One region of the Enterococcus sp. AMC1086 genome, then DNA from elsewhere that is predicted to be linked to it. Evidence: predicted binding sites of a transcription regulator. Region 1 holds the regulator's gene; each other region holds the start of a gene.
The links. The regulator CtsR, encoded in region 1, represses protease genes until heat stress. The targets are predictions, from matches to a motif close to TTGGTCAAAAAAGGTCAAANA.
Positions count from the first base shown of each region.

Region 2: the regulator CtsR is predicted to act here: its motif matches at 1,783-1,803, upstream of AC4BC4_RS04605 (ATP-dependent Clp protease ATP-binding subunit).
Region 3: the regulator CtsR is predicted to act here: its motif matches at 1,337-1,357, upstream of AC4BC4_RS10845 (ATP-dependent Clp protease proteolytic subunit).

Region 1 covers NZ_CM177100.1:3,308,018-3,311,303, reverse strand. Annotated here, with positions in the region: gene AC4BC4_RS15495 (ISL3 family transposase) at 39-1,343, opposite strand; gene AC4BC4_RS15490 (CtsR family transcriptional regulator) at 1,747-2,214, shown strand; gene AC4BC4_RS15485 (ATP-dependent Clp protease ATP-binding subunit) at 2,219-3,286, shown strand, end outside.
Region 2 covers NZ_CM177100.1:964,469-967,754, reverse strand. Annotated here, with positions in the region: gene ptsP (phosphoenolpyruvate--protein phosphotransferase) at 1-931, opposite strand, end outside; gene AC4BC4_RS04615 (phosphocarrier protein HPr) at 931-1,197, opposite strand; gene ykzS (protein YkzS) at 1,371-1,562, opposite strand; gene AC4BC4_RS04605 (ATP-dependent Clp protease ATP-binding subunit) at 1,874-3,286, shown strand, end outside.
Region 3 covers NZ_CM177100.1:2,300,856-2,304,141, reverse strand. Annotated here, with positions in the region: gene AC4BC4_RS10855 (cation-translocating P-type ATPase) at 1-646, shown strand, start outside; gene AC4BC4_RS10850 (type 1 glutamine amidotransferase domain-containing protein) at 725-1,237, opposite strand; gene AC4BC4_RS10845 (ATP-dependent Clp protease proteolytic subunit) at 1,429-2,016, shown strand; gene AC4BC4_RS10840 (hypothetical protein) at 2,308-2,742, shown strand; gene AC4BC4_RS10835 (hypothetical protein) at 3,109-3,270, opposite strand.

The DNA of each region.
Region 1 (3,286 bases):
AGAATTAAATCAATGATGAAGCCTAGAGGGAAATGCCTCTAGGTTTTTCTATTTGGTTGAAAAAGAACAGACCCAAAGCATAAAGTAATTCTCAATTTAAAATTATAGAAGTTACGGAAGCCGTAGGCATTTCTCTTTAATACTTTGATATGGTTATTCAAGCATTCTAACGGTCCGTTGGAATAAGGCAAATCCAACGCATTTTTAATGCCCGTTTGAACTTTTTTAAAGGTAGTAATTGTTGTTTGATAATAAGCTGGAAGCCTAGAATAATCTTGTTCTAATAACACGTGAAACCGTGTGTAATCTCTTGTTTGTATGGCATAGAGAAAATCCTGATAACAGGTATAGCCAGCTTTTAATTCTTCATCATAGGCAAGTAATCGATCCACGAGTTCGGTTTCTGTTAAATAAGCACGGAAGGAAGGACGCCATTGGCGTTTTTCAAAATGGAGCTTCGATTGATTCTTTTGAAGTAGTTTCCAGTATTTCTTCAAGTGACGGTATTTTTTTGCTTCTACAAATCCTTGATGGAGAAAGGTATTCATTCGTTGAATGCGGTGTTTTAAGAACGTTCGCCCAATGTGTTGCACAATATGAAAGCGATCAAGAACAATCTGAGACTTGGGAAATAGTTTCTTAATTAAAGAAAAATAAGGCGCATACATATCGCAAACAATGTATTTTACACCTTCACGAACAGATAAAGAAAATCGTGAGAAATAGCGTTCTAAAAAAGGCAACTGGCGGTTTTCAACGACATCGAGTAATTGCGTTGTTTGTCCATCCATCATAATGAAACTCATAGAGGCAGCGACTTGTTTCACTGATTTAAATTCATCAAAACAAAGAACTTCTGGCAAGATGAGTCGATTGATTTTTTGGGGTTCGTAAAACTGTTTCAATACGCGATAAACAGAGGAAACAGAGACCTTCTTTTGACGGGCAATTTCGGTCATAGACGAAGTGTTTCGTAGACGCTCGGCAATCGAAAGCTTAACTTTCTTAGAGATCGAGCAACACTTTTCGATAAGACTTGTTTCAGCGACAAAAGTTCTATCACAAGAATGGCAGAAGAAACGACGTTTCTTCAAGCGTAAGTATGTTTGGTATTCAGAAACATCATTCAGTAAAATCAGACAGGTTGTAAAGCTCCAACGAATAATCGATCCGTCTTCATGGGCGCCACAATGAGGACAGGAGTGCGCTAAATAGTCCAACGTACCAGAAAATTCCTGGCAGATCCGTCCTTTAATGCGTTCTTTTTTTAAAGAATTTTCATTAAAAGTAATGTTTAAGTCTAGAATATCTAAGGTTTCTTTGATAAGATTTGTATAGGACATCTTGATTTCCCCTTTTGATTGGTTTTAGACGACTTAATTCTAAAGGATATCAAGGTGTCTTTTCTATTATTTTGCATTAAAAAAGATGCCGGTGATTGTTCACCAACATCAAAAAGTATAGAGCCAAAATTGATTGAAAAGAACTGAGCGGATAAAATAGAAAGAATTGATTTTTGAGGTTACCAATGGAATAGCTTTACGATAATCATTGTATCTCTGGGAAAGTTCTAGAAAAGTATGAGGTTGGGACAGAAGCGTTTAGCTTACTTCCTAGCCTTATACTTTAAATTTATTAAAAGCTGTAAATAATCTTTTCTTATCAAATTAGGCATTCTCCTTTATTAAACACTTAAAATTATGTATAATTAAGGTCAGTATTAGTCAAGGGAAAAGGATGAGTGTGATGAGTAATCAAAATACTTCGGATTTAATAGAAGCATATTTAAAAAAGATTCTTGAAGAAAGCAGTAAAATTGAGATTCGTAGAGCTGAAATGGCTCACTTATTCAATTGTGTTCCCTCCCAGATTAATTATGTTATCAACACGCGTTTTACAATTCAACGAGGATATTCTGTGGAAAGTAAACGTGGCGGTGGTGGTTACATTAGGATTGCTAAAGTCCAAATTTCTGATAGTGATCAATTATTAAAGCAAATGGCTCAATTTACGGGTAGTGAACTTTCAGAAAAAGATGCGTTGATTTTCGTACAAAAGTTGTATGAAGAAGAAGTTATAACTAAAAGAGAAGGAAATCTGATACTGTCTGTTCTTGGTAAACAGGTTTTAGGTAAGACAGGATCAAATGAAGATTATTTACGTGCTCAATTGATGCATTCATTTTTAGAACGTTTGAGTTACGAGGAGGAATGATAGTATGGATGAATTATTTACTGAAAGTGCCAAGGCAGTATTAGCTATTGCACAAGAAGAAGCAAAATATTTTAGGCATCAATCTGTTGGCTCAGAACATTTATTGTTAGCATTAGTCTTAGAGCCAAATGGAATTGCCGGGAAGTCATTGCGTCAATTAAACGCAGATAAGAATGATATTCGTGAAGAAATAGAACACCTAACTGGCTACGGAACTGTTAAGGGATACCCCAAAGGTGCATATTTGCCTTATTCTCCTCGTGCAAAACAAATTTTTGCTTATGCAGGTGATGAAGCCAAGCGTTTAGGAGCACCAAATATCGGAACAGAACATATTCTACTAGGATTGTTAAGAGATGAAGATATATTAGCTTCACGTATTTTATTAAATTTAGGTTTAAGCTTGTCTAAAATGCGTCAGTTAGTGATGAAAAAAATAGGCATTACTGATCCACAAATGAGTGGTAATGTGGGGCGTCGTCGGAATAATCAAGCACAAAAAGCAGCGCCTAAAGGAACACCAACATTGGATTCATTGGCGCGTGATCTAACGAAGTTGGCTCGTGAAAACAATCTAGATCCTGTAGTTGGACGTTCGCAAGAAGTTAGACGTTTGATTCAAATTTTAAGTCGTCGTACTAAGAATAATCCTGTTTTAGTTGGTGAACCTGGGGTCGGTAAGACTGCAATCGCTGAAGGATTGGCGCAAAAAATAGTGAACGGTGAAGTTCCTGAAGATATGCTGGAAAAACGCTTGATGATGTTAGATATGGGTGCTTTAGTTGCGGGTACCAAGTATCGCGGTGAATTTGAAGATCGACTAAAAAAAGTCATCGATGAAATTTATCAAGATGGCGAAGTGATTTTGTTTATCGATGAATTGCATACTTTAATTGGTGCAGGTGGTGCTGAAGGTGCGATCGACGCATCAAATATTTTAAAACCAGCACTTGCAAGAGGAGAATTGCAAACAATCGGTGCAACAACATTGGATGAATACCAAAAATATATCGAAAAAGATTCAGCATTGGAACGTCGTTTTGCTCGTGTACAAGTGGATGAACCAACTCCT
Region 2 (3,286 bases), 1.0 Mb from region 1:
TTGGGAAATCAGGAGAATCCATGTAAAGGAATTCTGTACGATATAACCCAACAGCTTCAGCACCATTGTTGTGTACGCCATCTAAATCTTTAGGTGTACCAATGTTTGCAGCTAACTCGATATGTTTACCGTCAGCAGTAACTGTTTCAGCATTTTTTAATTTTTCCCATTCAACTTTAAGATCAGCATACGCTTTTCCTTTTGCTTCAAAATCAGATTTTTCAGCATCAGTTGGATGAATGATAACATCGCCATCAATTCCATTAACAGCTAAAATGTCGCCTTCTTTCACTTTAGCAGTGATTTCTTTTGTTCCTACAATTGCAGGAATTTCAAGAGAGCGAGCCATGATCGCTGAATGTGATGTACGTCCGCCAATGTCCGTTACAAATGCTTTCACATAGGTGCGGTCCAATTGAGCAGTATCACTTGGTGTTAAGTCATGGGCAACCACAACAACTTCTTCGTTGATCATTGAAGGATTTGGAAGAGTAACACCTAATAAATGAGCTAAAATACGTTTGGCAACGTCACGAATATCAGCAGCACGTTCTTGCATGTAGGCATTATCATCCATTGCTTCAAACATACCGATATACATATCCGTTACTTCTTTTAACGCAGATTCAGCATTCACTTTGTTATCTTGTATATTTTGTTTGATTTGACCGATCATTTCAGGATCAGATAAAACCATCAAATGAGCATCAAATACTTGAGCTTCTTCTTCACCAAGGCTTTGCGCTGCTTTTTCTCTGATTGCTTTTAACTCAGTCGTAGATTTTGCTAGAGCATCATCTAAACGGCTTTCTTCAGCAGATGAATCATCTACAGATTTTTTGTCAAAAGATAAATCAGGTTGAACTAACAGGTAAGCTTTAGCAATAGCAACACCATCACTTGCGGCAATTCCCTTTAGCATTTCAGACATTATTCTGACAGTCCTTCTTTTTTCATAGTGTCTACGATTGCTGCTAATGCATCAGCTTCATCAACACCGTCAACTGAGATTGTTACGTCTGAACCTTGACCAACACCTAAAGACATAACGCCCATGATTGATTTAAGGTTAACAGATTTACCTTTGTATTCTAAGTTAATATCTGAGTTGAATTTACTTGCAGTTTGTACTAATAATGTAGCTGGACGAGCGTGAATCCCTGTTTCTGCTACGATGTGAAATTCTTTCTTTTCCATATAAATCGGTCTCCTTCATAAGTAAAATAATTTTTTATGTTAGGGTTTTCCTTTCTTGACACGTTTCAAAAGAAACTAGAATCTGGATAATACCCTTTCAATTTTTAAGATTACCATTTTTTGTGAGTAGTTACAACACTTTTCCCCTTTTTTTTATCAATTGAAATGATCAATTATTTTTCTTCCTTCATATAACGATATATAATTCGTCCATTTAATCCAGCTTCCCCAACAAAAGACATTCTATCTGGTAAATTTTTCCAAACCTCTCTAAAGGTTGTAAAATCTTTTGACTCTATAGTAAGTTCAGAAATAGTCCCTTCTTTTAAGGCATTGATTTGTTCTTCAAACGGATTTTCATGCATTGATTGATCACAGCTTTCACTTTTATTTTTGGACTGAAGATATTGTATGACAAAAATAGATATTTGTCTAAATTATACTGACGATCTAAAATAAGCAAATCTTACTATTTTTATAAGAATAAACCAAGTATCCTGTTACAGTGATTCTTCCTATTATTCATCCTACTAATTAAAAGTTCAATTGCTTGATTCTTCTTCAAAAGATGCTATAATATTCTCAAAGGTCAAAAATGGTCAACAAACTATTTGACTTTGTAAAAAGGACTTTAATCTAAAATTTAGTCTCATTTTGAAAGGACGTGTTTTATCCTATGATCTGTCAAAATTGTCAACACAATCCAGCAACGATTCACTTATATGCAAATGTTAATGGTCAAAGAAAACAATTAGACTATTGCCAAAGTTGCTATCAAAAATTAAAAGCACAAGCAAATGATAATCAACCAACCATGTCTCAACAAGATCCATTTGGTTTTGGAAGTTTAGATGATTTATACCGTTCCCTCTCTCGTCAAATGCAAGAACAACAAGGAAATCCTAATGGTCAAGTCCCACCTACTCAATTTGGTGATGGCAACGGCTTTAATGGCGGTCAGCCTCCAAGAGGTGGTGCAAACCAAACTGATGGTTTATTAGGAGAATACGGTATCAATATCACTCAAGCTGCTAGAAACGGCGATGTCGATCCTGTTGTCGGCCGTGATGAAGAAATAAAACGTGTGATTGAAATCTTAAATCGCCGAACTAAAAATAATCCTGTCTTAATCGGTGAACCTGGTGTTGGTAAGACAGCCGTTGTCGAAGGTTTAGCACAAAAAATCGTCGATGGTGATGTCCCACAGAAATTATTGGACAAAGAAGTCATTCGTTTAGATGTCGTTTCATTAGTTCAAGGTACAGGTATCAGAGGTCAATTTGAAGAACGGATGCAAAAGCTGATCGATGAAATCAAGCAAGCAGAAAATATCATCTTGTTCATCGATGAAGTTCACGAAATCGTTGGAGCAGGTGCTGCCGGTGACGGTAATATGGATGCTGGCAATATTTTAAAACCAGCGCTTGCTCGGGGTGAGTTACAAATGGTTGGAGCAACTACCTTAAATGAGTATCGCATCATTGAAAAAGACGCTGCTTTAGAGCGACGTATGCAACCTGTACGTGTCGATGAACCGACTGTAGATGAAACAATTGCCATCCTTAAAGGGCTGCAAAAACGCTATGAAGATTATCATCATGTAAAATATACTGACGAAGCAATTAAAGCTGCTGCAACTTTATCGAATCGTTACATTCAAGACCGATTCTTACCTGACAAAGCAATCGATTTATTAGACGAATCTGGTTCTAAAATGAACTTAACGATCCAAATCGTTGATCCTAAGACGATCGAGAAAAAACTTGCAGATGCTGAACAACAAAAACAGCAAGCTTCAGCAGAAGAAGATTTTGAAAAAGCAGCCTACTACAGAGATCAAATCAACAAATTGCAAACAATGAAAGATAAGCAAATCAGCGATGAAGAAACACCTGTGATCGATGAAAAAAGTATCGAAGCGATCGTGGAACAAAAAACAGGTATTCCTGTTGGCGATCTAAAAGAAAAAGAACAAACACAACTGAAAAACCTAGCTGTCGACTTGAAAGCTCATGTCGTTGGACAAGATGATGCAGTCGATAAAGTTTCAAAAGCAATTCGTCGTAACCGCGTCGGTTTAGGCAAACAA
Region 3 (3,286 bases), 1.0 Mb from region 1:
TTCTGCCAACTTAGGAGAAGTATTGACCTTGTTTATCGCAACAATGTTAGCATGGGATACATTATTACCTGTTCACTTATTATGGATCAACTTAGTAACGGATACATTCCCAGCAATCGCTTTGGGTGTAGAACCTGCTGAACGTGATGTAATGAGCCATGCACCTCGCGGCAAGAAATCCAACTTCTTCTCTGGCGGTGTCTTGAGCAGTGTGATTTACCAAGGGATCACACAAGGTGCGTTGACTTTGATCGTATATAAAATGGCGATTGAATTCCCTGCACATACGGCAGCTAATATGCCAAACTTATCTGCAGCGGCATTATACGATTTACAACATGGGGATGCCTTAACAATGGCATTTGCAACATTAGGTTTGATTCAATTGTTCCATGCTTTCAACGTGAAATCTATTTATCAGTCAATCTTTAAAGTTGGATTATTCAGAAATAAATCATTTAACTGGGCAATATTAGTTTCGTTCCTATTATTAGCAGCAACGATTCTAATACCAGGATTCAACGACTTGTTTAGCGTAACTTCTTTAGATAGTTACCAATGGGCAATCGTTGCTGGAACATCATTTGCGATTATTCCGATCGTTGAAATCGTGAAGTTTATTCAACGTAGAATGGGTAAAAGCTAAAACTAGTTTTAAGGTATAAAAAACACAAGTGAGCATCTTAATGGACGCTCACTTGTGTTTTTTTGAAAAGGAATAAATTTAAGTAGTTAAATGGGTAACAATCGCTTTTTCGAAATCCGGTAAATCATCTGGAGTACGGCTAGTGATAAGATTCTTATCAATTACAACAGACTCATCCTTGATAGTACCACCTGCATAAGCTAAATCTGGTTGAACAGTAATGTAGGAAGTCAAGGTCCGTCCCTCAGTTAAACCAGTTTGAATAAATAATTGTGGTCCGTGGCAAATCGCAAAAAGTGGTAAATCATTTTCTAAAAAATATTTAGTGAAATCGACAAAACGTTGATCTGCGCGAAGTTGATCTGGAGAAAAGCCGCCAGGAATCAGTAAGGCAACAAAATCATCAGGCGTTACATCTTCAATAGCAACATCAATCGTAAAGGTAGTTCCTTTTTTACCTGTGATTAGTTTACCCGCTTCTTTTTCAATGAGAACGACCTCATAACCCGCTTTTTCCAAGGCTTCTTTAGGAGAGGTTAATTCTACATCTTCTACCATATCAGTTACTAGTACTGCTACTTTTTCTGTCATCGAATCGCCTCTTTCTACTTTAAATTGCTCATACAACGAAGAGCCTAATCAAATGGTAAAGGGAATATTTTTTAGATGCAAAAGATATGCCTATTTTTTAAGGTCAAAACAAGTCAAAAAAGTGGACAAATTCTCAGATTGCGGTATTATTAATAGAGAGATTTAGCTTTAAAATATGGAGGTTATCAGATATGAACTATTTAGATGAAAACGAAGAAACAGAAGACAAACAACAACCAAATGCGTTTATGAAAAAATTGTTCGAAGAACGGACAATTTTGATTTACGGTGAAATCAATCAAGACTTGGCTCGTGAAGTAACTTCTCAATTACTTTTACTTGCAGCTATGGGAGATGAACCAATCAAGATTTTCATTAATAGTCAAGGTGGTCACGTTGAAGCTGGTGACACAATTCATGATATGATCAAATTTGTAAAACCAGAAGTGATCGTGATTGGAACAGGTTGGGTCGCAAGTGCAGGCATTACGATTTACTTAGCTGCTGAAGCGAAGAATAGATATAGCTTACCAAATACTCGCTATATGATCCATCAACCAGCAGGCGGCGTCCAAGGACAAAGCACAGAGATCCAGATAGAAGCAAAAGAAATCATCCGCATGCGTGAACGTGTGAATCGTCTGATTGCTGAAGCGACAGGTCAAACTTACGAAAAAATCGCAAAAGATACAGACCGCAATTTCTGGATGTCTGCTGACGAAGCAAAAGATTATGGCATGGTTTCTAAAATCATTAATACAAGTGACGAAATCAACTAAGGTGTAAATAAGTCTAAGACAGAGGTATTTAAGCCCAAGAAATAAGCAGGAGTTCATGGAAAGTCTCTTCAAATTTTTGTGACTGTCAACTTATTTCCGAAGGAGTTGCTTTTACTTCTACCATTTATTCAGATTCTTTAAGGCTAGAACATAACGCTGCAAGTTATGTTCTAGCCTCATCTTTTTTCATCGAAAAATTAGTAGAAAAACATACTTTTATAGATTCCTCTTGTCATGCACCTATGAAAAAGTGTAAAATTGAGTGATTACTAAAAGAAAGTAGGAAAGATAGTGAAACCAAATTTAGGCTATTATGTTCAAAAAATCAATGATATTGTAAAAGAGACAGAAGAAGTTGGCGAAAAGATGAACGACTATTACGAAGAAGTACGTAAAGCAATCGATGAAGGCAAGGCTTCTGAGTTAGCACCAGAAAGAATCATAGAAATAAAAAATGTCTTTCAAGATGGAACCAAAGAATACACATTAATGCTTGAAAAAGTAACACAATTACGTCCACCGGCTCGTGTAATGGGAATTCATAAAAAATTCGAACGTTCATATATCGAATATTTAGCTGGATGTAATGAAATGATTTTATCATTAGATCCAGAAAAAGGAATAGATGTTGAGTCATTTAACAACTCTGAAGAAAAGCAAGACAAAGCAACAGATGATATTTCATTTGCAATTACGCGAATGAGTAATCTTTTATTGAAAAAATAAAAAAATAAATAGAAAAAATGACAAAAAAAAGTGATATTTCATTTCATTTTAACGTTATTTTTAGTAGACAAATAAAAAAAGGTATTGTATTATATATTCATACCAACAACAACCTTTTTATTTTTCATTTTACTCTTATTGAGTAATACTCCTTTTCCATCGGCCTTTTCAGCCGATGGTTTTTTTATTTTGATTTATAATATCATTTTATTACTATATGATAATTATTTATATTTTTAAATAATTGAAGTTATTTTATTACTGTATAAATAGAAAGAGATAATCAACTTAGCACTATAAAAAAGTCTAAAATAGAACAGTTATGTTCTACTTTAGACTTAAAAAACCACACCGCAATGATTCGTATTAATTTTCTACATTACGAACATAATCATCAAAATACTGTATAAGATCTGCTTTGATCTTTTGGTATTCGACTTCTGTGTATTCACGTTCTTTGATTGTTCCATTAAAAAATGGAATATCCAACTCTTCGCGCAAGCGATCTACAACTTCGCTTTGATCCATTTGGGCACCTTCTTTA